4 regions of the Streptomyces sp. NPDC050560 genome follow, and region 4 is predicted to be linked to each of the others. Evidence: riboswitches for the same ligand, from Rfam matches in the RefSeq annotation. Region 4 holds a riboswitch; each other region holds the start of a gene.
The links. Region 4 has a riboswitch for cyclic di-AMP ahead of ACIBIW_RS34215 (transglycosylase family protein). Riboswitches for the same ligand answer to the same signal wherever they lie in the genome.

Region 1 (7,026 bases), on a different contig from region 4:
TCCTCCAGGTGGTGCCGGGGCTCAGGATCGCCGCCCCGCGCGACGCCGACCAGCTACGCGCCCAACTGCGCGAGGCCGTCGCCGTCGACGACGCGCCGACCCTGCTGCGCTTCCCCAAGGAGTCCGTGGGCCTCGCCATCCCCGCCGTCGACCGCGAGGGCGGCGTGGACGTCCTGCACCGCGCGGAGAAACCCCAGGTGCTGCTGGTCGCCGTCGGCGTCATGGCGCCCGTCTGCCTCCAGGCCGCCGAGCTGCTAGAAGCCCGCGGCTACGGCTGCACCGTCGTCGACCCCCGCTGGGTCAAGCCGGTCGACCCCGCGCTCGTCACCCTCGCCGAGCGCCACCGTATGGTGGCCGTCGTTGAGGACAACAGCCGTGCCTCGGGTGTGGGGGCGGCGGTGGCCCTCGCGCTCGGCGAGGCGGAAGTGGACGTGCCGGTACGCCGGTTCGGCATCCCGGACCAGTTCCTGCCGCACGCCAAGCGCGGCGAGGTACTCGCCGACATCGGGCTCACCCCCGTAGAGATCGCCGGACGCATCGGCGGCGCACTGGCAGCCAAGGAGAACGACGCATGAGCACCCCACCCAGGACCGGCCCGGACGGCGGGCCCGCGCCCGCCGCCGACGGCAAGGGCTTCGACCTGGCCAGGCTGCTGGCCGAGCGCGGCGGCGAACGCTACGAGCTGCACACCAAGCACCTCAACCACCAACTGCCGCGCATGCTCCACACCATCGGCTTCGACAAGGTCTACGAGCGCGCCGAGGGCGCCCACTTCTGGGACGCGGAGGGCAACGACTACCTCGACATGCTCGCCGGGTTCGGCGTCATGGGCCTCGGCAGGCACCACCCGGTCGTCCGCAAGGCGCTGCACGACGTCCTCGACGCCTCCCTCGCCGACCTGACCCGCTTCGACTGCCAGCCGCTGCCGGGCCTGCTCGCCGAGAAGCTGCTGTCGTACACCCCCCACCTCGACCGGGTGTTCTTCGGCAACAGCGGCACCGAGGCTGTCGAGACCGCGCTGAAGTTCGCCCGCTACGCCACGGGGCGAAAGCGCGTCCTCTACTGCACCCACGCCTTCCACGGGCTCACCACCGGCTCCCTCTCTGTCAACGGCGAGACCGGCTTCAAGGACGGGTTCGCGCCGCTGCTGCCCGACACCCCGGTGCCGCTCGGCGACCTCGACGCGCTCGCCAAGGAGCTGAAGAAGGGCGACGTGGCGGCCCTCATCGTCGAGCCCATCCAGGGCAAGGGCGTCCACGAGACGCCCCCCGGCTATCTGCTCGCCGCCCAGGAGCTGCTGCGCAAGCACAAGGCGCTCCTCATCGCCGACGAGGTGCAGACCGGGCTCGGCCGCACCGGCGACTTCTACGCCTACCAGCACGAGGCAGGCGTCGAGCCGGACCTCGTGTGCGTCGCCAAGTCGCTCTCCGGCGGCTACGTCCCGGTCAGCGCCACCCTGGGCAAGGACTGGATCTTCAAGAAGGTCTACTCGTCGATGGACCGCGTCCTCGTGCACTCGGCGAGCTTCGGCGCCAACGCCCAGGCCATGGCCGCGGGGCTCGCGGTGCTCTCCGCGATGGCGGACGAGGGGATCGTCGAGAACGCCAGGACCACGGGCGACCTGCTGAAGTCCCGGCTCAGCGCCCTCGTCGACCGCTACGAGCTGCTGAGCGACGTGCGCGGCCGCGGCCTGATGATCGGCATCGAGTTCGGCAGGCCGTCCTCGCTGAAGCTGCGCAGCCGCTGGACCATGCTCCAGACCGCGCGCAAGGGGCTCTTCGCGCAGATGGTGGTCGTGCCGCTGCTCCAGAAGCACCGCATCCTCACCCAGGTCTCCGGCGACCACCTCGAAGTGATCAAGCTGATCCCGCCGCTGGTCGTGGACGAGGCCGACGTGGACCGCTTCGTCGCCGCCTTCACCGCCGTCATGGACGACGCGCACGACAGCGGACTGATGTGGGACTTCGGAAAGACCCTGGTCAAGCAGGCCATCGCCAACCGCTGACCCCGGGCACCATGGGCTTTTGCCTCTCGGGCAAGAAATTTGCCCGAGAGGCGTTGCTCTGGCTGAATCGATGGTGTGAGCAGTGACCACCAGGACCCCGCAGCGGCCCCCGAGGCCGCACCGCCCGCCGAGCTGCCCGCCGTCGCGCCCCAACTGCGCGACCTCAGGCGCCGCGCCGGGCTGACCCTGGAGGCGGCCGCCCGCGCCGCCGGGCTCTCACCCGCGCACCTCTCCCGGCTGGAGACCGGCAACCGCCAGCCCTCGCTGCCGATGCTGCTCACCCTCGCCCGTGTCTACGGTACGACCGTCTCGGGCCTGCTGGGGGAGACCCCGGTGGACCAGCACGCCGTGACCCGCGCCCCCGCCGTCGAGCCCACCCGCGCGGGCGGCTGGACCTACTGGCAGGCAGGCGCCACGGGACGCGGCATGCAGGCCCTGCGGGTCCGGGTGCCGTACGGCACCCAGGGCGACCTGGTGCGGGTGCACCCCGGCGAGGAGTGGCTCTACGTGCTGCACGGGCGGCTGCGGCTGCGCCTCGGCGAGGACGTCCACACCCTGCCGCCCGGCGACAGCGCCCACTTCGACTCGCTCACCCCGCACCGCATCGCCGCCGCCGACCACGACGGCGTGGAACTCCTCTTCGTCCACACCCTGCTCCAGAGCCCGGCCGCCGTGCTGTGCCTCGGCGCCACGGCCACGGGCCACTACCCGGGAGACATCCGATGACCTCACCCGTGGAACCCCGCCCGTCCGACACCCCCACCCCCGCCGGGGACCCCGCGGCGCCCGCCGCCGCGCCCCAGGACGGTACGCCGCCCGAGCCCAGGCGGAAGGTCGTGGTGGAGGAGAAGATGCCCGCCGCCCTGTGGGTGCGCGTCCTCATCTACGTCGTCGGCGCCCACTTCTTCGCCGGCTTCCTCTACCTGCTGTTCGTCCTCGGCGCCCACAACCAGTGACACACTCCCGGCCGGGCCGGCTCAGCCGTCGAGCAGCCCGGCCCGCAGCCGCTCCCGCAGCGCGGGCGTGAGGCCGAGCCCGTCGGACAGATACGCCTCGGTGCCGCCCCAGGTGGCGTCGATCGTCTCGAACGCGGCGGCCAGGTACTCGGCCCGCGCCTCGAACAGCGGGGTGAGCAGGGCCCGTACCTCCGGCGAGTAGGGCGAGCCGGGGCGGCCCAGCCGGTAGCGGCGGTGGAGGGCGTTGGAGCGCAGGTAGTCCTCCTCGATCGCCTCCCGCTCCACCCCGAGGGCCAGCAGGATCACCGCGACCGACACCCCCGCCCGGTCCTTGCCCGCGGCGCAGTGCAGCAGCACCGGCACGCTCTCCGTCGCCACCTCGCGCAGTATCCGGCCGTGCTCGGCGGTGCGCTCCGTCACGATGGTGCGGTACGACGCCAGCATCCGCCGCCCGCCCAGGTCGCCGGAGAGCGTCTCGCGCAGCTCGTCCAGGTCGCCCCTGCGCACCATCCGCCAGAACTCGGCGCCGTCGGCGGGGTCGTTGAGCGGTATGTTCACGTTCCGCACACCGGGCAGCTCCACGTCGAGGCCGTCGAGGGTGCGGTCGGCCTCGTTGCGGAAGTCGTAGACGGTGTGCAGCCCGAGCGACGACAGGTACGCCACGTCGTCGGTGGTGGCACCGGCCAGATGGCCGCTGCGGAACAGCAGCCCGTACCGCAGCCGCCTGCCGTCCGCGGCGGGCAGCCCGCCCACGTCCCGGAAGTTGCGCACCCCGGCCAGCTCACGCTCCCACGACGCGTCCTGCTGCGACACGGACGACCTCCCTCTCACCGCTCACCACCCGGCGCCCGGGCGCCGCCACCGCGACCCTACGGCGCACGCCGCCTCCCACGCACCACCGCGCACCCGCCCACCATGCCACCCTCCGCGGCTTACGCACCGGCACACCCGCTATGGCCGCAATGCGGCCTGTGGACCAACTCGCCGCGAAAAGCACCCCCTCGGACCGGCCGACGTGAGCAGGATCATAGCGGTCATACCGGCACCGACCCGGCACCCACAAGTGCCCGTCCCACGCGCCCAGTTGCCCCCGCCGCGCGCCTCCCGCCCACCCCGGCGGCCCCGTGGCCCTCCTGCGGGAACCCGCTCCTCGCTTGTCGCGGCGGCGGCGCCCGGCCTAGCGTCACCCCGACTCCCGGCGGACGCCCAGTCCTGCCGCCGCCCGGAGGAACCCGAAGACACCCGTGACGGCAGGAGCGGGGGACCCACAGGCAGTACGCCGCTCCGGACCCCCGGACGGCTGGGGGTGAAGCCGCACCAGCGGCCGGGCAGCTCCAGTCCGAACCCGACAGCTCACCCCGCAGGCGCCGGAGAGGAAACCCCATGCCCGCGAAGGGTAAGCACCGCCGTCCCAGGCCCGGGCGACTCGCCCGCGGCATCGCCGTCGCAGGCACCGGAGGCGCCGCGCTCGCACTGCCGCTCGTCGGCGCCGCGAACGCCCACGCCGCCGACGCCACCCACACCTACACCGTCGAGCGGGGCGACTCCCTGGCGAGCATCGCCAGGGCCCAGCACACCCCCGGCGGCTGGCAGCGGCTCTACCAGGACAACCACCAGGCCATAGGCGACAACCCGCGCCTGATCCACCCCGGCCTCAAGCTCGTCCTCGACGGCGCGGCCAAGCCGTCCACGGCCTCCGCCACCACCGCCGCCGCGACCACGGGCACCGGCTACACACTCCCCGTCAAGGGCGCCACCCTCGGCACCCCCTGGGGCCAGGCGGGCAGCATGTGGTCGAGCGGCCACCACACCGGACAGGACTTCGTGGTGCCGTCCGGCACCCCCGTCCACGCCCTGGCCGACGGCACCGTCGTCACCGCGGGCTGGGGCGGCGCCTACGGCAACCAGGTCGTGATCGAGCACGCCGACGGCAAGTACACCCAGTACGCCCACATGACCTCGCTGAACGTCTCGGCGGGCCAGACCGTCACCGAGGGCACGCAGCTCGGCGTCTCGGGTGCCACCGGCAACGTCACGGGCCCGCACCTGCACTTCGAGGTGCGCACAGGACCCGACTACGGCTCCGACGTCGACCCCGTCGCCTACCTCAGGGCGCACGGCGTCGACCTCTGACCGGCCGCGGGCCCACCCGCACACCGCCGCCCCGGCACCCACCGCGGGGCGGCGGTGGCACATCTCACCCCGTACCGCCCCCGACCCGCTGGCATCAGCCCGACGGACGGGAGCAAAATGGGCGGACGTGGCAGCAGAGACGACCTTGGCACCAGAACCGTTCACCTCCTACGCCGCCGTGGGCGACAGCTTCACGCAGGGCGTGGGCGATCCAGGACCCGACGGCCGCTACGTCGGCTGGGCCGACCGGCTCGCGGTCATGCTCGCCGCCCGCGCCCCCGGGGGCGACTTCCGCTACGCCAACCTCGCGGTGCGCGGCAAGCTCCTCGACCAGATCGTCCGCGACCAGGTCCCCAGGGCCGTCGAACTCGCCCCCGACCTGATCACCTTCGCGGCCGGCGGCAACGACATCATCCGCCCAGGTACCGACCCCGACGACCTCGCCGACCGCTTCGAGCGCGCCGTCGCCGCCCTCACCTCGGCGGGCGGCACCGTCGTGGTCTCCACCGGTTTCGACACCCGGGGCGTGCCGGTGCTCCAGCGGCTGCGCGGCAAGATAGCGACGTACAACGGCCATGTCCGCGGCATCGCCGACCGCTACGGCTGCCTCGTCCTCGACCTGTGGTCGCTGAAGACCATCCAGGACCGGCGCGCCTGGACCGGGGACCGCCTCCACCTCGGCACCGAGGGCCACACCAGGGTGGCACTGCTCGCCGGGCGCCTCCTCGGCGCCGACGTCCCCACGGACCCCTTCCGCCCCTGGCCGCCCGCCCCGTACCGGGCGCCGCTCGATCTGCGCCGCGACGACGTCCAGTGGGCCCGCGAGCACCTCGTCCCCTGGATCGGGCGGCGGCTGCGCGGCCGCTCCTCGGGAGACCTGGCGTACGCCAAGCGCCCGGAACTCGAACCCCTCGAAGCGCCCGGCACGTGCTGAGCCCGGGGTGAGCCCGGGGCCGCGGCTCAGCGCGCCGCGGACGGCGCGCGCAGCGCGGCGCAGTCCAGGCTCAGCTCCCTCGCCAGCGCCTCGTCCACCCACGCGTACACCCGCGCCCGCGGCAGCGCCCCGTCGTACGAGGTGACCTGCACCGCGAGGCCGTCGAGCAGCGCGGTCAGCCGCTGCGCCGCCGCCACCGGGTCCGCACAGCGGAACTCGCCCGCGGCGACGCCCTCCTCGATCAACCCGGTGAGCGCGGCCTTCCAGCGCAGGTCCAGGTCGCGGGCCACCTCGCGCAGCGCAGGTTCGCGCAGCGCCACCGCCCACGCCTCGATCCACAGCCGCCATCCCTTGGGGGCGCCGGACGGCGCGTACCAGCGCACCGAGGCGCGCAGCCTGCGCACCGCGCTGGTACGCCGGGACGTCATCGCGCGTAGCGTCGCCATATCGCACTCCGCCGCGTGCGAGAAGGCCGCCGCGACCAGCTTCTCCTTGCTGGAGAAGTGGTACAGCACCAGGGCGTTGCTGACCCCGAGCGCGGTCGCCACGTCGCCGATCCGCACCGCGGCGACCCCGCGCTCCTCGATCTGCTCCACGGTGGCGCGCAGCAGCTCCTCCCGCCGCTCCGCCACACTCAGCCGCACATTCCTCACCACAGGGTCACCCTAAGGGCTCTCACGCGGACCCGCCCCGTCCGTCTTCTGCCGCCCGGGCGCCCCCGGCGGCGGCGTGGTCGGCGAGGTCGCAGGAGTCCTTGAAGCCCTGGCTCGTCAGGCCGAGCGACGAGTTCACGCGCGAGCGCAGGTTCTCCACCGCGACCAGCATCGTCAGCTCCACGAGCGCCGGTTCGCCGAGCGCCGCGCGCAGCCTGCCGGACAGCGCGTCGTCCACGGTCGGCGGGGTGGCCGTCATGGCCTCCGCGTACGCCATCACGTCGCGCTCCAGGTCCGTGTACGCGTCGCTGTCCCGCCACACCGGCACGTCCCGCAGCTTGCGCG
Region 2 (7,026 bases), on a different contig from region 4:
GGCGCAGCACGGCGCGGCCGGTCTCCGGGTCGCGGGCCTCGCCGCGGAAGCTGTTGGTGGCGAGCCGCATGGCGCCGAAGCCGACGCGGTCCACCCGGAGGTCGCCGCCGAGGAGGTAGTCGTCTCTCATGGGCCGAGCGTGGCCCGCGGGCGGCGGGGTCCGTGAGGGCGTGGCAGCTTCCTGCCGCGGGGTGGGGTGCGCGAAGGGGGGAGCGGGCTGAGAAGGGGCGAGCCCACAGCCCGTGGCGGGGACAATGGCCGGGTGGCGGCAACAGTGACGATCACCGGTGACAGGGAACTGCTGGCGCGCGTCGGGCCGATCCTGGAGTCGGCGCGCGAGGAGTTCGTATGCGCCGCCCGCGACCTCGGCACCTGGGCACATCTGGGCCGCCGGCCCGCGCCTCCCGGGGCCGCGCGGGGGCCGGGCGATGTGCGGGTGCCCGACGGGATACGAAGGCGCGATGTGCAAAAGCCCGAAGGGGCGCGGGGGCCGGGCGATGTGCGGGTGCGCAAGCTGTACGGTCCCGGGGCGGCGGCCGGGGAGGGCGACCGCAGGCATCTCGCCGGGCTCGTCGGCAGGGGCGCGCGGGTGCGGATCGCCGCCGCCCCGCTGCCGCACGAGACGATCATCGTGGACCGCCGCTTCGCGATCATCGCGAGCGCCGGGGCCCGGGACCGCGAGTACACCGTGACCGGCGAGTCCAGCCTGGTCGGCGGGGTGTGCGCGCTCTTCGACGCCGCCTGGGAGTCCGCGGCCGACCTGACCGCCGCCCTGCGCGGCGGCCGGGCGCGCCTGGACCCGGAGGCGCACGCGGTCCTGCGCGCGCTCGGCTCGGGCGCCACCGACGAGGCGGCCGCCCGGCGGCTCGGCATGTCCCTGCGCACCTACCGGCGCCGGGTGGCCGCGCTCCTCGACGCGCTCGACGCGGGGTCCAGGTTCCAGGCCGGGGTGCGCGCGGGCGAGCTGGGGCTCGGCGGCTGAGGGCGCGGTGCGCCGCGAGGGTGGCCGGGGTCCGTGCGTGGGGACGCCTCGGCGGCCCACCCGGGTCGTACGGGGTGGGCCGCCGGGGCGCGTGTGTGACGGACGCGGGCGGGTGAGGGGGCTCGCCCGGTGTCACCTGCCGGGACGGCGGAACCTGTCAGGAGGGCCCGGAACCCCGACAGCCGAGGTCCGAGGTCCGTACGGCAGCGGACCGCTCCGGTACGGCCTAGTAGGGGCCGTTCACGTTGTCGATGGAGCCGTACACCGCGGCCGCGTAGTTGCAGGCGGCGGTGATGTTGGCGACCGGGTCGTAGCTGTCCATCGAGGTGCCCGCCACGTGGTACGTGCGGAACGTGGGGTCGATCACCTGGAGCAGGCCCTTGGACGGGGTGCCCTTGACGGCGTTCGAGTCCCAGTTGTTGATGGCCAGCGGGTTGCCCGCGGACTCCCTGATGATGTTGCGGTAGATCCCGTTGTAGCTGCCGGGGATGCCGCGCTGGGCCATGACGTCCAGCGACTCCCTGATCCAGCCGTCCAGGTTGTCCGGATACGTCTTCGCCGCGGCGGGCACGGCGGTGGCGACCTTGGCCGCCGCCGTCTTGGTGGCCGCCGAGGGCTTGGCGGGAGCCTTGTCGGTGAGTGTCAGCCTGAGCCCGGGGTGGATGAGACCGGGGTGGGCGCCGACAGCCTGCTTGTTGCGCTCGTACAGCTTCTGCCAGCCGCCGGGCAGCGAGAACTTCTTCGCGATCTTTGCCAGTGAGTCGCCCGCGACCGTGACATAGGTCTCGGGTGCGGACTTGGCCGGGGCGACCTGGGCGGCGGCCGGTGCGGCGTTGGCGGTGGTGGCGCTGATGAGGGGGAGCGCGAGGGCGGCCCCTCCGGTGCCGAGGGCGACGAGGCGCCGGGTGATGCGGGACGTTCTTGAGCGACGGTGCTTGGCCGTTGCGGGCATGACGGGTTTCCTCTCCGTCGCCTGCGAGGTGAGCTGTCGGGTTCGGGCTGGAGATGCCCGGCCGCGTGTACGCGACTTCACCCCAAGCCGGGCCGTTTCCGGTCCGGCACTTACCTGGGTCCCCCGCTCCTGCCGTTCACGTCAAGTGGTTTCGGTTGTTCCGGACGGCGGCAGGATTAGGCGGCCCGCCCGGATTGACGAGAACGTAGACGGAAAGCGCGCGGCGAAACAAGTCCGGAATACCAGGACGCCTCTCAAACCGGCGTAAGAACCGGAAAAGAAGATCACGAATACCGCCTTTCCCGACGCCCAACTTTCCCCGGACGGACCAGAAATGACCGCAGGACGCGACGACGCGCCCGACCGACGACAGTGACCGAGATCACGGCCCCGGCGCGCAACCACGCGCGCACAACACCGCCAAGCAACCCGAAAGTTGAACGAAACCTACGGATCGGACTTCTGGGAGAACACCGGTAAATCGCCCATACGGCCCATCCGGTGGCGGGCGGGAACACACGCCGGAGCGCACAGGTACAAGCAGTTCAGCGGCATGGAAGAGGGGCCCTACCGACCGGAATACACACCTCCGGGCACTCGTCGGCCCCACACCCCCGGTCGACGACGGTCAGAGGGACGAACGCCCCGGCCCCAATCCGCAATAGCGGTTACGAGTTACCGAGCCCGCACCGAATTCCCTCCGAAGTCCGCCCCCTCCACTCACCCAGAAGCCGCCACCACCCCACAATTCCACGGAGATCAACAATCCGAAACGTCCACGGAATAAGCACCCCTGACCCAGCGTCGGAATTTAAAGCCCGAAGCGCGAGCCCTCAATTGCCGGAATTCCAGGGGGTTTACGGGCCGTAGCGCCACGCCGCTCCCCCGCCGAACCGGAGTCTTCACCTCCGTTCCTGCGGTGCCGAGTTCAGGGGCGCGGCCGGAAGCCGTCGAAGACCACGCCGAGGGTCCGCTCGCGCAACTCGGCGCCCCACTCCTGGCGTTCCGCGGCAAGGCAGACGGCGCCGAGCAGCGCCAGCACCTCGGGCATCCCCAGCCCCTCGCGCACCGCGCCGGCCTCCTGGGCGCGCCGCAGCAGCGCCTCGATCGCCGACCGCATGGCGGCGCCGACCTCCGTCATGCCCGCCTTGACGTCGACGCCCGCGCGGTCCAGCACGTCGGCCACCGCGCGCTGCCGGGTGGCGTTCTCCACGAGGGCCGTGAAGAACCCGAAGAACGCGGCGCCCGGGTCCGAAGCGGCACGCAGCGCCTCCGCCTCCGCGACGAGGGCACCGGCGCGCTCGGCCACGATGGCCTGGAGCAGCGCCTCCCGGGTCGGGAAGTGCCGGTAGATGGTGCCGAGACCCACCCCGGCCCGGCGGGCGACCGCCCGCATCGAGGCGTCCATCCCCTCCTCGGCCAGGGCCTCCTCCGCCGCCCTCAACACCTTCGCCCTGTTGCGCCTGGCGTCCGCGCGCGGCGCCCTGCCCTCGGCCTCCATCGACGCCCTCGCCTCCCGTACCGCCCGCACCCACGGGCCATTGACAGCCGGAACACCTGTTCCGTATCGTCCGGACCGCCAGCGAACCGGAACACCTGATCCGATTCTATCCACCGCCGCACGCCCGCCTGCCCTGGGGCACGAGCCACCGGGCGCCCGGGATGCCCGGGGCGCTTGCGGCACTCGGAGCGGTGACACGACCGCCGCGCGTACCCGGCGGTACGAACACGACCGGGGGAACACCTCTCATGGAACAGACCCGCCCGACGCAGTACACCCGCCTCGGCGACTCGGGGCTCAGGGTCTCGCGCCTCTGCCTGGGCACCATGAACTTCGGCCCGCCAGGCGGCGCGGGCGTCGGAAGCTGCGACGAGGCCGAGGCCGCCCGCATCGTGGACGCCTTCCTCGACTCAGGCCACAACGTGATCGACACCGCCGACGGCTACACCGGGGGCCGCTCGGAGGAGATCGTCGGCAGGGCGTTGCGCGGGCGCCGCGACCAGGCCGTCCTGGCCACCAAGGCGTCCCTGCCGCAGGGTCCTGGCCCCAACGACCGCGGCCTCTCGCGCATCCACCTGACCCGCGCCCTGGAGGGGAGCCTGCGGCGCCTGGGCACCGACCACATCGACCTCTACCAGTGCCACCACTGGGACCCCGACACCCCCGTCGAGGAGACCATGGCCACGCTCGACGGCTTCGTGCGCGCGGGCAAGGTGCGCTACCTCGGCTGCTCCAACTTCACCGCGGCGCAGATCGTCGAGGCCGGGTGGGCCGCCGCCCGCCTCGGCGCCACGCGCTTCGTCAGCCTCCAGCCCTCGTACTCCCTGCTCGACCGCTCGGCGGAGGCGGAACTGCTCGGGGTCTGCGCCCGGCACGGTCTCGGCACCCTGGCCTGGTCCCCGCTGGGCGGCGGGGTGCTGGCCGGGCGGTACGCGCGGGGCGCGCGGCCGGGCGACGACACCCGCGTCGGGCGGCTGCTGCGCTCCACCTCGCCGCTTGCCAGGCGGTGGGCGGGGGCGCTGCTCACCGAGCGGGCACTGGACATCGCGGACGCGGTGCGCGACACCGCCGCCGAGCTGGGCGCGACGCCGGTGGCGGTGGCCCTGGCGTGGATCTGGCACGCGGGCCTCACCTCGGCCGTCATCGGCCCCCGCACCCTCGACCAGCTCCGCGACAACCTGGCCGCCCCCGCGCTCACGCTTCCCCCCGAGGCGCTCACCCGCCTCGACGCCGTTTCCGCCTCCGCGCCCGCACCCCACCCGACCTGACGCCCACACCCGCACCCCCGCGGAAAAACGATTTCAGACCCAAATCCCCCAGAACCGCAGCACGTCTTGACGCGAACACGGCCACGCCCATAGGTTCACCTGAAATCGATTCCACGCACAGGATTCGCACAGGTTTCCACGTCTTCCGACCGGACCGAGGAGCCCCCATGCGCACGGTCGCCCCACGCCTGTCATCTCGGCGCACGCTCGGCTGCTGCCTGCTGGCCGCCCTGCTCGCCCTGGCCTCGCTGCTGCTGCCGGGACCGGCGCGGGCGGCGGACCCCGCGGTCGCGTCGTCGCCGCCGGACAGCACGTTCTTCTCCACGGTCGGCATCGACCCGGGCGCCACCGTCGGCGCCCCCGCGGTCGGCGACGACCGCAACCACGGCGACCTGTGGCCCAACTGCTGGTCGGACGACGACAACGTCTACGGCGCCTACGGCGACGGCATCGGCTTCGGCGGTGACGGCGACTTCGCCGACATCGGCGTCGCCCAGATCTCCGGCACCCCCGGCAGCCTCACCGGCACCTCACTCGTGAGCGGCGACCGGGTGGGCCAGGTCTGGTCGGCCGACCACACCCGCAAGCCCACCGGCATGGCCTGCGTCGACGGCACGCTCTACCTCGCGGTGCAGGACCTGGCCCTGGACTTCAACGACGCCCCCGCCGCGACCATCGCCAAGTCGACCGACCACGGCCGCACCTGGACCTGGGACCACTCGGCCCCCATGTTCGGCGACGGCGTCTTCACCACCGTGATGTTCCTCGACTACGGCAAGGGCTACGAGAACGCGCCCGACGGCTATGTGTACGCGTACGGCCTCGACCACAACTGGCGCGACAGCTTCGACGACAGCGTGCCCGACCCGGTGGACCTCTTTCTGGCCCGGGTGCCGAGGGACCAGGTCATGGACAGGTCGGCGTGGCAGTTCGCGTCGGGCACCGACGCGGCCGGCGAGCCCGCCTGGTCCTCCGACATCGCGAAGCGCACCCCGGTCCTGCACGACGACCGCCATGTCTACCAGGACGTGTACACGGCGGGCCGGGCGAAGAACATGACCGTGCTGAGCCAGGGCGGCATCGTCTACGACAAGCCGCTGAACCGCTACCTCTACACGTCATGGACCGAGTACACCTTCGAGTTCTACGAGTCCCCCACGCCCTGGGGCCCGTGGAAGCGCTTCGACTCCAAGGACTTCGGCGGCTACCCCTGGACCCACACCAAGCACGGCGGCTACGGCACCACGATCCCCTCGAAGTTCATCAGCGCCGACGGCAAGTCGGTGTGGCTCCAGTCCAATGTGTGCCCGTGCGGCGGCGGCATCGCCGACCAGTGGGCGTACACCTTCTCCCTGCGGAAGATGCATCTGGAGCCGTCGGTGCCGACCACCCCGTCCAACCCCCAGGACCCGGCCCGCAACCTGGCCGGGGAGCCCGGCACCACCGGCATCGAACGCGCCACCCACTTCGGCCGGACGGCGTACTACAACGACGGCGACCGCGCCCAGAACGAGGACGACTGGAACGACGAGAACAAGCCGCTGAGCTGGTGGGGCTACACCTGGCCGCGCCAGTACACGGTGGACCGCGTCGTCTACACCACGGGCAACATGTTCCCCGACGGCGGCTGGTTCGCCTCGGCCCCCCGCGTCCAGGTCCGCCAGAACGGCACCTGGCACGACGCCACCGGCCTGACATCCACCCCCGCCTACCCCACCGACGCCTCGGCGGGCCCCCACCACACGTACACGTTCGACTTCGACGCCACGGCCGCGGACGGCATACGCGTGATCGGCGCCCCGGGCGGCACCCGGACGTTCACCTCGATCGGGGAGCTTGAGGTGTACGACGCGGGGGCATGAGGGGCGGCGTCCGCCGCATGTCGCCGCGGCGGGCCGGCCCACCGATAACCTTGCTTCTCATGACACGCGCGTGGACGGTACCGGCACTGATGATGGGCTGCGGCGTGGTCGTCGCCGCCGTGACGGCGTCCGATGGGGCGATCGGCGGGGCGGTGACGCTGCTGGTGCTGTTCGCGCTGCTGGCGAGCGTGCACTCACCCCTCGTCTTCCCGAGGTCGATCGGCGCGGAGGAAGCGCGGCGCCGCAGCGCGGCCGACGGCCGCCCCGTCATCTACTGGCGGCCCGGCTGCGTGTACTGCCTGCGGCTGCGTTTCCGTCTGGGCCGCGGCGCCGGCCGGGCGCACTGGGTCGACATCTGGCGCGATGCCGCGGGCGCGGCGGAGGTGGGGGCGGCCAACGGCGGCAACGAAACGGTCCCGACCGTCGTCGTCGCTGGCCGCCCCCATGTCAACCCTGATCCC
Region 3 (7,026 bases), on a different contig from region 4:
CCACCGGCCGGGCCGACCGGGGGGCACCGTGCCGAGGGCAGGGAATGGCAGGACCCCCCGCCGCGCCGGCGCCGTTGGTCCGACGCGGGTCGGACCACCCAGTCCAGCGCCGCCCGCCCCGCCCCGGGAGCGTGCGCGGCGCACCAGCATGTGCGTCTTGTTCACACGGGGTGTGAACGCGCGCGCCCGCCGCCCGTCGCCCCCCGCGCGCCCCACCCGCCGCACGCGTACGGCGCCCCGCGCGCCGCCCGTTCACCGTTTCGGACCAGCGGGGCCACGTGCGGCGCAACAGATCCTGCGGCGTGCCCGTCCGCGGGCGAGGCTGCGGGGAGCGCCAAGGGGAGCGCCCCCCGGGTGCTTCAAGCGGAGCCCAGGTGCTTCAAGCGGAGCCCGGGTGCTTCAAGCGGAGGTGGAGAGCGATGAGTCCAGTGCGGCGGCGGACACGCCGGGTGCGCACGGCGGTCTGTGTGCTGCTTGGGCCGCTGCTGATGGCCCTGACGGCCTCGTGCGGCATGGTCGGCGGCGGCCACGCCATGGCCCAGGCGAGACCGGACGACGGCGGCTTCAACCACCCGGGGGTCCTCCTCAGCAAGGACCAGCTCGACACCGTCAGGGACCGTGTCGACGACGGCAAGCAGCCCTGGCTGCGCGCCTACCTCACCATGCGCGACAGCAAGTACGGCGCCCTCGACTACCGCGCGAACCCCTTCACCACCGTGCAGTGCCCCCCGGACACCAGGCCGGGGCACGGCTGTGTCGAGGAGCGCGAGGACGCCGTGGCCGCGTACACCCAGGCGCTCCTGTGGTACATCACGCGCGAGAAGGCGCACGCCGCCAAGGCCGAGGAGATCATGGACGCCTGGTCGGCGCGGGTGCGCAGGCACACCGACGGCAACGCGGGCCTCCAGGCCGCCTGGTCGGGCTCCACCTGGGCGCGCGCGGCCGAGATCGTGCGGCACACCGGGGCCGGCTGGCCCCGCGCGCGCGTCGACCGCTTCGCCGCCATGCTCCGTACCGCCTACCAGCCCGAGGTCACCAAGCCGGTGCCGGACTACAACGGCAACTGGGACCTCGCCATGACCGACGCGGCCGTCGGGATCGCTGTCTTCCTCGACGACCACGACGCGTTCGACCGCGCACTCGACCGCTTCCGCGCGCGCGTGCCCGCGTACTTCTACCTCTCCTCGGACGGGAAGCTCCCCAAGACGGTGCCCGGCAGCTCCTCGCGCACCCCCGACGAGATCAGGAAGTACTGGTTCGGCCAGGACACCTTCACCGACGGCCTCGCACAGGAGTCCTGCCGCAACTTCATGCACGTCGGCTACTCGCTCGCCGCCACGGGACACATCGCCGAGACCGCCTGGCACCAGGGCGTCGACCTCTACTCCGGCGTCAAGGACAGGCTCGCCGCCGCCCTGGAGTTCCACGCCCGCTACCAGCTCGGCGCGAAGGCGCCCGCCCGGCTGTGCGGCGGCAAGGTGGAGCGCACCATGGGCCCGGACGTCGAGGTCCCGCTGAACCATCTCAAGAACCGGGCCGGGGTCTCGCTGCCCGAGACGGAGAAGCTGGCCGCGAAGACCCGCCCCGAGGGCACCGACGACCTCTTCGTCGCCTGGGAGACCCTCACCCACGACGACAACCCCGGGGCGTGACACCCCGCCGCCACCCACGGGCCCGCCTCCGCCGCGGCCCACCGCAACCCGTCGAAATCCGGTGGACACGGCCCCGGCGCCGCACGACCATGCGCCCTGTGACAGACGAACGAGACGCCGGCCCGCCGCGGCCCGCGAGCCCCCGGCGGATCAGCTTCGCCGAGGTGTCGGGTGCGGCGATGACCGCCCTGCTCGACGGGGACCTCGCCACCGCGAGCGCCGCCGCGGGGGCCGCCCTGACCCCGTACTTCCTCACCGCCAGGGCCCGCGGGCTCTGGCGGTACCGGCTCGGCCAGATGGCCGCCGACCCCGGGCGGGCCCGGTGGATGGCGCGGCAGGCGGTGGTCGGGGACGGCGGGCTCGTCGTCGGGCACGCCGGGTTCCACGGGCCGCCGGACGCGCGGGGCATGGTGGAGATCGGCTACTCGGTCGACCCCGCGTTCCGCCGCAGGGGATACGCCCGCGCCGCCCTGGTCGAGCTGCTGCGCAGGGCCGCGGCCGAGCCCTCGGTCACCGTGGTGCGCGCCACTATCAGCCCCGACAACACCGCCTCGCTCGCGACGATCGCCGGGTTCGGGTTCGTCGAGGTCGGAGAGCAGTGGGACGACGAGGACGGCCTGGAGACCGTCTTCGAGGTCCCGGCGAACGCCGCACCGACCGCCTGAGGGCCCGCGGCCGCCCCCGGACGCGGGCGTGGCGCCGGGGCCTCCCGGGATGCCGTAGACTGGTCTCACCGACGCGGGGTGGAGCAGCTCGGTAGCTCGCTGGGCTCATAACCCAGAGGTCGCAGGTTCAAATCCTGTCCCCGCTACTGAACGGCCGAGGGCCGGGGCGCACGCCCCGGCCCTTCGCCGTTTCCCCTCATCCCGGTCCACGCCCGGGGCGGCCCCCGGAAGGCCCCCGCCGACTCGCGTCCGTACGCCACCGGCAGCAGGCTGGACGGGTGCGGTGAGACGCGGCGGCAGGAGACGACCCGTGGGGCAGGCAGGACCCGGTGGCGGCGAGGAACCCTCCGACGCCCCGCGCGACGGGCACGGCGGGGCCGTCGATGAGCGCCCCGCGGAGACCGACACGGCGACCACCCGCACCACCCGCACCACCCTCTCCACCCGGCAGATCACCGCCCTGCGGATCTTCGTCAGGGCCGTGCCGACCGTCTGCATCGTCGCCGGGGTCTTCTACGACCTGCTGCTGCCTCCGCGCTTCAGCGCCCTGCCGATGTTCGCCGCCGCCATGCTCATCGCGGCCCCGTTCTACTCCTTCACCGGCACCGCCCTCACCGCACTCGTCACCGTGCTCGGCGTCCTGTCGCTGCACCTCAAGGACGACAACGTCGGCAAGGTCGACGGCGTCACCGACCTCATCACCTGCGCGGTCATCGCCATGTTCGCGCTCATCACCAACGGCGTCGTCCGGCACGGCCAGGAACTCCTCGCCTCCGCGCGCGGCATCGCCGAGGCGGTCCAGCTCGCCCTGCTGCCCTCGCCCGCGCACAGCATCGGCGGCCTCGACGTCGCCGCCCACTACGAGGCGGCCCAGGCCGACGCCCTCATCGGCGGCGACCTCTACGCGGTCCAGGACACCCCGCACGGCGTGCGCCTCATCGTCGGGGACGTACGCGGCAAGGGCACGGGGGCGGTCGGCGCCGTGTCCATCGTCATCGGCGCCTTCCGGGAGGCCGCCGAGCACGAGAGCACCCTGGAGGCGGTGGCGCAGCGCCTCGACCGCGCGCTCGCGCGCGAGGCCGTCAGACGGGGGCGCGGCATGGAGTACTCGGAGGGCTTCGCCACCGCCGTCATCGCGGAGATCCCCTACGGGCACGACGTCGTACGCGTCGTCAACCGCGGCCACCCGCTGCCGCTGCTGCTCGAACCCGACGGCCGGCTCAGCGAGATCTCCGGCGCCCCCGCCGCCCTCCCGCTCGGCATGGACCTCGGCGCCTGGCCCGACCACGCCCAGGAGAACGAGTTCCACCGCGGGGCGATGCTGCTGCTGTTCACCGACGGCCTCACCGAGGCCCGCGACCGGCACGGCGTCTTCTACGACCCCGTCCAGCGCCTCAGGGGCCGCGTCTTCCAGGGCCCCCAGGCGCTCCTGGCCACCCTCACCACCGAGGTCAGACGCCACACGGGCCAGCGCACCACCGACGACATGGCACTCCTCGCGATACGCCGCCCCTGGCGCGGCCCGTGACCGGCGGCTCCCGGAAGTGACGGCGGGTGACCGGCCGAGCGCCGTGCGCAGCGCGACTGACGGCCTGTCAGGGCCGGTTTAACCGCCGGGGCGTGCAATGGATTGGCAAACCCGGCCCCGACTCGCCCGATTCCGTCCCCTGGCACCCGATTTGGCCTCAGGGTGTTCCCCTAATGAAGACCCGGAACGGCTTGGAATCCGGGCGGGGCTTCTATTAACGTTCGATAACGCAGCGCGGTCGTCCCAGCCGTCACCAGAGACGGCTCCGTGCGCAAGCGCCGAATCCCGCAAGGGAACCGGGGAACCACCAATTGGGGTGAATCGGGCGTCCTTCCGTGAAGGGGCCCGTAGGAGACCTTCCTGCTCCGAACCCGTCAGCTAACCCGGTAGGCGAGAAGGAAGGAAAGGAGCGCGCCTCCGTGGCGTCCAATCGGCCTGCTCCCGAAGGCTCGTACGCACCCAGAGACCTCTTCGGCGGTAACGGACACGACGGTGTCCACGAAGGTACTGACACCGTTGTCAGCTCCCTGGACGGTGACTTCGGCGAATTCGCCGACTTCGGCCCGGCGTCCGCGCCCCGTACGGTGCCCGGCCCCGGCGGCGACGAAGGACCCTGGGAGGAGTGGAATCCCACCGAGGAGACGCTGCGCTCCAACCGGGGCAGACACCGCGTCATCAAGCAGCGCGGCGGCCTCGCCCGCAGCTCCACGGTCCTCGGCGTCGGCGTCATCGCCGCCGTCGGCGCGGGCGGCATCGCCAGCGCGCAGGGCGGCAAGCCCCCCGTACACATCTCCGTACCCGACCTCTCCGCGGTCAAGGACGCGCTCCCCGCGGCCAAGTCCCTCCCCGGAGTCGGCTCGCTCCTCAGCGACGGCGACAAGTCCGGCGGCCAGGAGCAGGCGGCGCCCCTCTCCGGCATCGGCGTCAGCCGCGCCGACGTCCGCCAGGGCGCGACGAGCGCGGGCGAGGCGCTGCGCGAGCGCATACTCAAGCAGGCCCAGGAGCAGGAGGACCAGGCCAGGGCCGCCGCCGACGCGGCGGAGCGCGCCGCGGTCAAGAAGGCGTCGGAGGCGGCGGCGAAGAAGGCCGAGTCCGAGGCCGCCGCCGAGAAGGACAAGGCAGAGAAGGCCGCCAAGAAGAAGGCGGAGGAGGAGCGGCTGGCCAAACTGGCCAAGCAGTTCACCCTCCCCGTCGCCTCCTACACCATCACCTCGCGCTTCGGCGACGGCGGCTCCATGTGGTCCTCCGGCTACCACACGGGACTCGACTTCGCGGCCCCCACCGGCACGCCCCTCAAGGCCGTCCACTCGGCCACCGTCAAGGAGGCCGGCTGGTCCGGCTCCTACGGCTACCGCACGGTGCTGGAACTCGACGACGGCACCGAGCTGTGGTTCTGCCACCAGTCCTCGATCTCGGTGAGCGTCGGCCAGAAGGTCACCACCGGCCAGGTCATCGGGCGGGTCGGCGCCACGGGGAACGTGACGGGCCCCCACCTCCACCTGGAGGTCCACCCGGGCGGCGGCTCGGCGGTGGACCCCGCCCCGTGGCTCCTCGCCCACGGTCTGAAGCCGTAGTACGCGCCTGACGGCGGACCCACCGGGCCCGCCCCCGCACGACGGGCCCGCGCGCGGGCACCCCGGGCACACCGCAGGGCCACGCCCCACCGCGGACCACCCGGACCCGCCCCGCGCCGCGCCGCCCGCGTGCGCCCCCGAACACCGGCAGCTCTGGCGACACCCCCCCGACGCCAGAGCTGCCGGGCTGTCCTCCACGGCACCGACAGGGCCCCGTGGCCGACCGCCGGGATACCGTCCCCGCAGACGCCACCGAGGGAGGCCACGTGCCCGCTTACCTGACCGTGCTCACGACCACCGACACCGCCGAGAAGGCCGGACACCTGGCGACCACCGCGGTGGCCGCACGGGTCGCCGCCTGCGCCCAGATCGACGGGCCGGTCACCAGCGTCTACCGCTGGGAGGGTGCCGTACACACCGACCAGGAGTGGCGCGTCCTCTACAAGACGACCGAGGACCGCTACCCCGCACTCGAAGCCCACATCCGCGCCACCCACGACTATGAGACCCCGGAGATCATCGCCACCCCCGTCACCCACGGCGGCGCCGACTACCTGGCGTGGGTGAGCGCGGAGACGGTGGGGGAGTGAGGGGGGCGGCACGGGAGTGAGGGGCGGCGCGCGGGGAGCCGCGCCCTCGTCCCGGGAGCGCGGCGCGGGGAATATCCGGGTGCCGCGCGGGGTTGCGGCTCCTTATGTCTCCTCTTCGCAAGCTGGGTTCATCGGGGCTCGAAGTCCACCCGCTCTGCCTGGGCGGCAACGTCTTCGGCTGGACCGCGGACCGGGCCACCTCCTTCGCCGTCCTCGACGCCTACACCGAGGCCGGCGGCAATTTCGTCGACACCGCCGACGTCTACACCGCCTGGATCGAGGGCAACTCGGGCGGTGAGTCCGAGACCGTCATCGGCGAGTGGCTTGCCGCCCGCGGCAACCGCTCCGACGTGGTCGTCGCCACCAAGGCGGGCTCCCACCCCGACTACAAGGGCCTCGCCCCCGACACCATCAGGGGCGCGGTCGACGCGTCGCTGCGCCGCCTCGGCACCGACCACATCGACCTCTACTACACGCACCGCGACGACGAGTCGGTGCCGGTCGAGTCCATCGTCAGCACCCTGGACGAGCTGGTCAGGGCCGGGAAGGTACGAGCGGTCGCCGCCTCCAACATCAGCCCGGAGCGGCTGCGGGCGTCCCTGGACTTCGCCGGGCGCGAGGGCCTCACCCCGTACACGGTGCTCCAGCCGCAGTACAACCTGGTGGCACGCGACAGCTACGAGGGCCCGCTGCTCGACGTGGCGCGGGACGCGGGCCTCGCCGTCGCCCCCTACTTCGCCCTCGCCGCCGGCTTCCTTACAGGCAAATACCGTCCCGGCGTCACCGTCGACAGCCGGCGCTCGGGGAGCGCGGCCAAGCTGCTGGAGACCGAGCGCGGCATCCGGGTGCTCGACGCCCTCGACGCGGTCGCGAAGGCCCATGGCGCCGAGCCCGCCTCGGTGGCGCTCGCCTGGCTGCTGACCCGCCCCACCGTCACGGCGCCGATCGCCAGCGCCAGGTCACTCGCCCAACTGCCGCCGCTGCTCGCGGGCGTGGAAATGACCCTCACCGCCGACG
Region 4 (7,026 bases):
GGCCGCGGCGGCTTCCCCGCAGTCGGCCTGACAGCCGGCCTGACGGCCGGGTTCGCCGCCGGGGGCGGGGCGGGCTCGGCACCGTCGGCTGCCGTCGTTACGGTCGCCCGCCGTCGCGGCGCGATGTGAGGGGGCCCGGCGGCCCCCTCCGCCCCAGGTCGCCCGGTCCGTGCGTTACGTTCGACACGTGACCGCATTTCCGTCAGGGGCCCCCGAGGGCGCCGTTTCCCCCGTACAGACCGCGCGGACCGCGCCCGGTGCCGGGCGGATCGTACTGCTCACCACCAGCCACCGGGTCGCACCCGGGCTGCTCTCCTGGCCCGCGTGGGAGGCGCTGCGCGGTGCCGACCGCGTGGTGTGCGCCGACGAGGCGCACCCGCAGCTCCCGTACCTGCGTGAGGCGGGTGTCGTGGTCGAGGCCGCGGCGCCGACGGCGCGCGATCTGGTGGCGGAGTGCGCCGGGGGCAGCACCGTGGTCGTCGTGGCCTCGGGGGAGGGCGAGCCCGCGCTCACCGACGGACTCGCGGGGCTCGCCGGGTCGGGGCGCACGGCCATGCCCGACCTGGAACTGCTGCCCGCCTCCTACGACCTGCCCGGCGCCCGGCTGCTCGACCTGGTGCAGGTGATGGACCGGGTGCGCGCCGAGTGCCCCTGGGCCTCCCTCAGGACCCACAGGGGCCTGGCCAAGTACGCCATCGAGGAGGCGTACGAGCTGGTCGAGGCCATCGAGGCGGGCGACCGCGCCGAGCTGCGCGAGGAACTGGGCGACGTCCTGCTCCAGGTGGTCTTCCACGCCCGTATCGCGGAGGAGGGCGGCGCAGTCGGCACAGGCGCCGCCGACGGAAGAGAAGAAGGAGCAGAGGGAGCAGAGGGAGAAGAAGGGGAAGAAGGGGAAGAAGGGGAAGAAGGGGACGGCGGGGCGTTCTCCATCGACGACGTGGCCGCCGGGATCGTGGCCAAGCTCGTCCACCGCCACCCCCATGTCTTCGGGGACGCCGTCGCCGAGACCCCCGAGGACGTCGAGGAGATCTGGCAGCGCACCAAGGCGGAGGAGAAGCGCCGCGAGTCCGTCACGGAGGGCGTGCCGCTCGGTCAGCCCGCGCTGGCGCTCGCCGCCAAGCTCGTCTCGCGGGCGGACGCCGCAGGGCTCGACGTGCCGCTGCCCCGCGGCGGCGGTATCGGCCACGAGCTGCTGGCGCTCGCCGCCCGCGCCCAGGCGGAGGGCGTCGACCCGGAGACGGCGCTGCGCGCGGCGGCCCGCGCCTACCGGGACGCGATCCTCGCCGCGGAGCTGCGCCGCCGCGGGCAGGGGTGAGCGCGGCGGTGCCGACGCGCCTGCCCGCCCTGTTCACGCAGGGCTTCGCCACCGACCCGTATCCCGCTTACGCGGCGCTGCGCGAGCACGCGCCCGTGCACCGCACCACCCTGCCCAGCGGGGTGGAGGCATGGCTCGTGACCCGCTACGCGGACGCCCGCGCGGCGCTCGGCGACCCCCGGCTCAGCAAGAACCCCGCGCACCACGGCGAGGCGGACGGCGCACGCGGGCGCACCGGCATCCCCGGGGAGCGCAAGGCGGAGCTGATGACGCATCTGCTCAACATCGACCCGCCGGACCACACCAGGCTCAGGCGGCTGGTCTCGAAGGCGTTCACACCGCGCGGCGTCGCCGCGTTCGAGCCACGGGTGCGGGAGCTGACGGACGCTCTCGTCGACGCGTTCGCGGACCGCGGCGAGGCCGACCTGCTGCGGGAGTTCGCCTTCCCGCTGCCCATCTACGCCATCTGCGACCTGCTGGGCGTGCCCCGCGAGGACCAGGACGACTTCCGGGACTGGGCGGGCCTGATGCTGCATCTGCCGGGCACCCCGGGGGGCGGCGCGCGCGGCGGGGTGGCGCGTTCCGTCAAGAAGATGCGGGCGTATCTCGCGCGGCTCATCCACCGCAAGCGCCTCGACCCCGCGGACGACCTGATCTCGGCGCTCATCCAGGCGTCCGACCACGGCGAGCAGCTCACCGAGAACGAGGCCGCCGCGATGGCGTTCATCCTCCTCTTCGCGGGCTTCGAGACGACCGTCAACCTCATCGGCAACGGCGTCCACACCCTGCTCGGCCACCCGGAGCAGCGCGCCCGCCTCCAGCGCTCCCTGGCGGCCGGCGAGACGGCGCTGCTGGACAGCGGGGTCGAGGAACTGCTGCGCTACGACGGCCCGGTGGAGCTGGCGACCTGGCGCTACGCCACCGAGCCCCTGCACATCGGCGGCCGTGCCGTCGCGGCGGGCGACGCGGTGCTCGTCGTGCTGGCGGCCGCCGACCGGGACCCGGCGCGCTTCGACGCGCCCGACACGCTCGACCTGGCCCGCGCGGACAACCCGCACCTCGGCTACGGGCACGGCATCCACTACTGCCTCGGCGCCCCGCTCGCCCGCCTCGAAGGCAGGACGGCGCTCGCCAGGCTGCTGGTGCGGCTGCCGGATCTGCGGCTCGCCGTGGACGAGTCGGAACTGCGCTGGCGCGGCGGCCTCATCATGCGGGGGCTGCGCTCACTTCCGGTCACTTTCACCCCGGAGCGCGGGGCCCGCGCGGCAGCGGCACCGGCCGCACCGCCCGCCCGCCCGGCCTGAATTGACCCGTCCCGTAGTGACCCGACCGGTTCCGCTTGTCCGTTCGGCGGCGTTGTTCCGGAGTGCGACGGCTGACGTACCGTCAAAAACGTGATGTCGACGTGATCTGCGCTGCATCGACTTGTGACTGGGCATTTAATACGGCTACGTTCAGCTCGACTCCCTGGCTTCGCCACAGTCGCCACATCCGTTACGCGAAAGGCAACCGCATGCTCTCCGGGAACGGCAAACACCGTCGCCCTCGTCAGGCCCCGGCCCTGGTCGTGGCCGCCGGAGTGACGGGCTCTGCCATCGCCCTGCCACTGCTCGGCGCCACCGGCGCGAGCGCGGCCGACGGCATGACATGGAACCAGCTCGCGAACTGCGAGAGCGGCGGCGACTGGACCGCCATCCCCGGCAACGGCCACTACGGCGGCCTCCAGCTCTCGTCCCGCGAGTGGGTGGCCTACGGCGGCCTCGCCTACGCTACGAGCCCCGAGAAGGCCAGCAGGGCCGAGCAGATCGCGGTGGCCGAAAAGCTGCTGGCGACCGAGGGCCCCTCCGCGTTCGGCGGCTGCACCGACGAGGCGGCGCTGCTGGAGGGCACCGGCACGCCCACCGGCGGCACGGACGGCTCCTCCACGAGCCCGAGCCAGTCGCCCGCCCCGTCCGACTCGGCGACGCCCTCGGACTCCCCGGCCCCCTCGGACTCGGCAGAGCCGTCCGATGAACCCTCCGACGGCTCGGGCGGCTCCGACGCCTCCCCGTCGGACAGCGCCTCCCCGTCCGCGAGCGACGGCACGGGCGGCACCTCGGACACCACGGACCCGTCGGACGACGGAAGCTCCCAGGATGCCGGAAATACCGGGAAAGAGCCGGGAAACGCCGGTAACCACCCCCATGGCGAGGGAGCGGAAGGCGACAAGTCGAGCCCGTCCGGCGACGCTTCGGACGGCGGCTCGGGGCGGCACCGCCGCCCCGGCGCCGACGACGGCTCCGCGGACGGCCGTTCCGGCGGCCCCGCGGGGCGGCACGCCTCCCGGGGCGGCGAGGACCGCGAGGACGACGGCGGCGAGGACGGCAAGGGCGCCGACGGCTCCTACGTGGTCCGCCCGGGCGACAACCTGTCGGTCATCGCCGACTCCCATGGCGTCAAGGGCGGATGGCCCGCGCTCTACGCCGGCAACAAGAAGGTCGTCGGCACCGACCCCGACCTGATACTCCCAGGCCAGACCCTTGATCTCGGACTGGACGACACCACGGGCGACGACGCCCAAAAGGACGCTTCCGGGCGGTAGTTCGAACCCTAATGTCCGCTTTCGCGACGAGGGACTCATGTGAGAGATGAGTCTCAGTAGCCCTGATCGTCTTTGTAAATCAGGCTTTCTGTTGCTTACGTTCGTTCCCGCCCGCCACAGCGGGCACCGGCGGCCGTCACGCCGAATCCTGCCGACGGCCGCCCGGGAACAGTCGTCGCGTCAAGCGCCGTAGGCAGGAGCGGGGGAACCAAGGTTTGCGCCGGGGCTCGAAGCCCGGCGGGGGAGCGCGGAAGTGCGCCCTCGTCAGGTAAGGGTTCCAGCTCGGGGTGAAGCCGTACGCAAGCCGTGCGGCCGGACACTCACACGGTCCGAACCCGACAGCTCACCTCGCAGGCGTCGGTGAGGGGAACACTCCATGCTGCGTTCCGGCAAGGGCAAGCACCGCCGTCCGTCCGTACTCAACCGCACCACCCGTGTCGTCACCCTCGCGGGTGTCGCCGGTGCCGCGGTCGCCGCCCCGCTGCTGACCAGCGGCACCGCGTCGGCCGCCAGCGCCTCCGAATGGGACAAGGTCGCCCAGTGCGAGTCCGGCGGCAACTGGTCGATCAACACCGGCAACGGCTTCTACGGCGGCCTCCAGTTCACCAACTCGACCTGGGCCTCGTACGGCGGCACCGCCTACGCGGCCCGCGCCGACCAGGCCACCAAGGCCCAGCAGATCGCGGTCGCCGAGAAGGTGCTCGCCGGGCAGGGCAAGGGCGCCTGGCCGGTCTGCGGCACCGGGCTCAGCTCCACCCCGTACAGCGGCGGCGGCGCCTCCTCCGGCTCCGGCGGCCAGGGCTCCGGCACCCAGCAGGGCTCGGGCGAGTCCAGCGCCCCGTCCGGCTCCGCGCCGCGCCAGGGCGGACAGCACGCCTCCCGCTCGCAGGAGCGCGGCTCTGTCTCCACCCCGACCGGCAAGAAGGTCAAGAAGGGCGACGGCGAGTACAAGGTCGAGCACGGTGACACGCTCAGCAGGATCGCCGCCGAGCACCACGTCGCCGGTGGCTGGAAGAAGCTGTTCAAGCTGAACGACGACATCATCGACGACGCCGATGTCATCTACCCGGGCCAGCAGCTCCACCTGAGCTGACCCGCCCCCGACCCCGCGGCCCCGGAGCGCCCGCCGCCCCGGGGCCGCGTCGGCTCCCGCGCCGCGAGGTCGGCCCTGGCGCCGTCACGCGGCCCGGTTCGTACGGATTTGGGGGGCCTCGGTGGGGGCCGGAGGAGCGCGGCGGCCGGGAAGGCTAGGCTCAGGGCGCAAGCCACAACCGCGTCCCCCGCGTGACACTCATAAGGAGATGCTCGTGCCGTCCATCGACGTCGTGGTAGCCCGGGAAATCCTGGACTCCCGAGGCAACCCCACCGTCGAGGTCGAAGTCGGCCTTGACGACGGCAGCACCGGACGTGCCGCCGTGCCCTCCGGCGCGTCCACCGGGGCCTTCGAGGCCCTGGAGCTGCGTGACGGAGACGCCAACCGCTACGGCGGCAAGGGTGTCGAGAAGGCCGTTCTGGCGGTCATCGAGCAGATCGGGCCCGAGCTGGTCGGCTACGACGCCACCGAGCAGCGCCTGATCGACCAGGCGATGTTCGACCTGGACGCCACCCCCGACAAGTCCTCGCTGGGCGCCAACGCCATCCTCGGCGTCTCGCTCGCCGTGGCCCACGCCGCCTCGGAGGCGTCCGACCTGCCGCTCTTCCGCTACCTCGGCGGACCCAACGCGCACCTGCTGCCGGTGCCGATGATGAACATCCTGAACGGCGGCTCCCACGCGGACTCCAACGTCGACATCCAGGAGTTCATGATCGCGCCGATCGGCGCCGAGTCCTTCTCCGAGGCGCTGCGCTGGGGCGCCGAGGTCTACCACAAGCTCAAGTCGGTCCTGAAGGAGCGCGGCCTGTCCACGGGCCTCGGCGACGAGGGCGGCTTCGCGCCGAACCTCAGCTCCAACCGGGAGGCGCTCGACCTCATCGTCGAGGCCATCTCGGCCGCCGGGTACACCCCGGGGCAGCAGATCGCGCTGGCGCTCGACGTCGCCGCCTCCGAGTTCTACAAGGACGGCTCGTACCGCTTCGAGGGCTCCGAGCGCAGCGCGTCCGAGCTGACCGACTACTACGCCGAGCTGGTCGACGCCTACCCGCTGGTCTCCATCGAGGACCCGCTGTACGAGGACGACTGGGAGGGCTGGCAGGCCATCACCGAGCGCCTCGGCTCCCGGGTCCAGCTCGTCGGCGACGACCTCTTCGTCACCAACCCCGAGCGCCTGGCCCGCGGCATCGAGGAGGGCTCGGCCAACGCGCTCCTGGTGAAGGTGAACCAGATCGGCTCCCTCACCGAGACCCTGGACGCGGTGGAGCTGGCCCAGCGCAACGGCTTCAAGTGCATGATGTCGCACCGCTCGGGCGAGACCGAGGACGTCACCATCGCCGACCTGGCCGTCGCCACCAACTGCGGTCAGATCAAGACCGGCGCCCCCGCGCGCTCGGAGCGCGTCGCCAAGTACAACCAGCTCCTGCGCATCGAGGAGATCCTCGACGACGCCGCCGTCTACGCGGGACGCAGCGCCTTCCCGCGCTTCCGCCCGGCGTCGTAGCGACCGCGCCGCCCGTGACCGCCCGCCCGGCGCACCGCCGTGGCGGGCGGCACGGGCGGCACGCGCGCCGTGGCCGCCTCGTGCGCTCCCGCGGGCACGACGGGCGACGGGTACCAGGAGCAGAGACAACACGAACAACACAGACAACACGAACAACACGAACAACACGAACAACACGAACAACGGGGACGACGCAGCCGGCGCACAGGGGAGGCGGAACGCATGGCCGGGAAGGACCGGTTCTCCACCACGACCAGGCTGCGGCTGCTCGGCGAACAGACCGCGGCTCGCGTCTACCGCTCGCAGACCAGGCGCCAGGCCCGCCGCTCCCGGCTGACCGGGCGGGCCGCGGTGCTCGCCGTCGTGCTGTGCTCCCTCGTCGTCGCGCTCGCCTACCCGATGAGGCAGTACGTGTCCCAGCGCGCCGACGTCGCCGACATGCGCCGCCAGGTGGAGCAGCGCAAGGCGGCGGTGGAGAAGCTGCGGGACCAGAAGGCGCGCTGGAAGGACGACGCGTACGCGGAGCAGCAGATCCG

Region 1: another riboswitch for cyclic di-AMP. It lies ahead of ACIBIW_RS26640 (peptidoglycan DD-metalloendopeptidase family protein); the one in region 4 lies ahead of ACIBIW_RS34215 (transglycosylase family protein).
Region 2: another riboswitch for cyclic di-AMP. It lies ahead of ACIBIW_RS11025 (transglycosylase SLT domain-containing protein); the one in region 4 lies ahead of ACIBIW_RS34215 (transglycosylase family protein).
Region 3: another riboswitch for cyclic di-AMP. It lies ahead of ACIBIW_RS17015 (M23 family metallopeptidase); the one in region 4 lies ahead of ACIBIW_RS34215 (transglycosylase family protein).

What each region holds. Positions count from the first base shown of each region.
Region 1 covers NZ_JBITGT010000012.1:99,609-106,634, forward strand. The annotation lists gene dxs (1-deoxy-D-xylulose-5-phosphate synthase) at 1-575, shown strand, start outside; gene ACIBIW_RS26620 (aspartate aminotransferase family protein) at 572-2,005, shown strand; gene ACIBIW_RS26625 (helix-turn-helix domain-containing protein) at 2,081-2,731, shown strand; gene ACIBIW_RS26630 (DUF6126 family protein) at 2,728-2,961, shown strand; gene ACIBIW_RS26635 (tyrosine-protein phosphatase) at 2,983-3,774, opposite strand; cyclic di-AMP (ydaO/yuaA leader) riboswitch at 4,191-4,341, shown strand; gene ACIBIW_RS26640 (peptidoglycan DD-metalloendopeptidase family protein) at 4,345-5,094, shown strand; gene ACIBIW_RS26645 (SGNH/GDSL hydrolase family protein) at 5,222-6,028, shown strand; gene ACIBIW_RS26650 (TetR/AcrR family transcriptional regulator) at 6,055-6,681, opposite strand; gene ACIBIW_RS26655 (carboxymuconolactone decarboxylase family protein) at 6,704-7,026, opposite strand, start outside.
Region 2 covers NZ_JBITGT010000004.1:273,910-280,935, forward strand. The annotation lists gene ACIBIW_RS11015 (aldo/keto reductase) at 1-130, opposite strand, end outside; gene ACIBIW_RS11020 (DNA-binding response regulator) at 263-982, shown strand; gene ACIBIW_RS11025 (transglycosylase SLT domain-containing protein) at 1,209-1,934, opposite strand; cyclic di-AMP (ydaO/yuaA leader) riboswitch at 1,940-2,101, opposite strand; gene ACIBIW_RS11030 (TetR/AcrR family transcriptional regulator) at 2,863-3,435, opposite strand; gene ACIBIW_RS11035 (aldo/keto reductase) at 3,684-4,703, shown strand; gene ACIBIW_RS11040 (hypothetical protein) at 4,871-6,565, shown strand; gene ACIBIW_RS11045 (glutaredoxin domain-containing protein) at 6,625-7,026, shown strand, end outside.
Region 3 covers NZ_JBITGT010000007.1:21,574-28,599, reverse strand. The annotation lists gene ACIBIW_RS17035 (alginate lyase family protein) at 420-1,652, shown strand; gene ACIBIW_RS17030 (GNAT family N-acetyltransferase) at 1,751-2,317, shown strand; tRNA gene ACIBIW_RS17025 (tRNA-Met) at 2,390-2,463, shown strand; gene ACIBIW_RS17020 (PP2C family protein-serine/threonine phosphatase) at 2,628-3,845, shown strand; cyclic di-AMP (ydaO/yuaA leader) riboswitch at 4,112-4,253, shown strand; gene ACIBIW_RS17015 (M23 family metallopeptidase) at 4,265-5,419, shown strand; gene cutA (divalent-cation tolerance protein CutA) at 5,686-6,009, shown strand; gene ACIBIW_RS17005 (aldo/keto reductase) at 6,114-7,026, shown strand, end outside; gene ACIBIW_RS17000 (PrsW family intramembrane metalloprotease) at 6,969-7,026, opposite strand, start outside.
Region 4 covers NZ_JBITGT010000022.1:2,548-9,573, reverse strand. The annotation lists gene ACIBIW_RS34235 (SurA N-terminal domain-containing protein) at 1-31, shown strand, start outside; gene ACIBIW_RS34230 (MazG family protein) at 188-1,315, shown strand; gene ACIBIW_RS34225 (cytochrome P450) at 1,324-2,619, shown strand; gene ACIBIW_RS34220 (transglycosylase family protein) at 2,895-3,896, shown strand; cyclic di-AMP (ydaO/yuaA leader) riboswitch at 4,072-4,268, shown strand; gene ACIBIW_RS34215 (transglycosylase family protein) at 4,273-4,989, shown strand; gene eno (phosphopyruvate hydratase) at 5,198-6,490, shown strand; gene ACIBIW_RS34205 (septum formation initiator family protein) at 6,713-7,026, shown strand, end outside.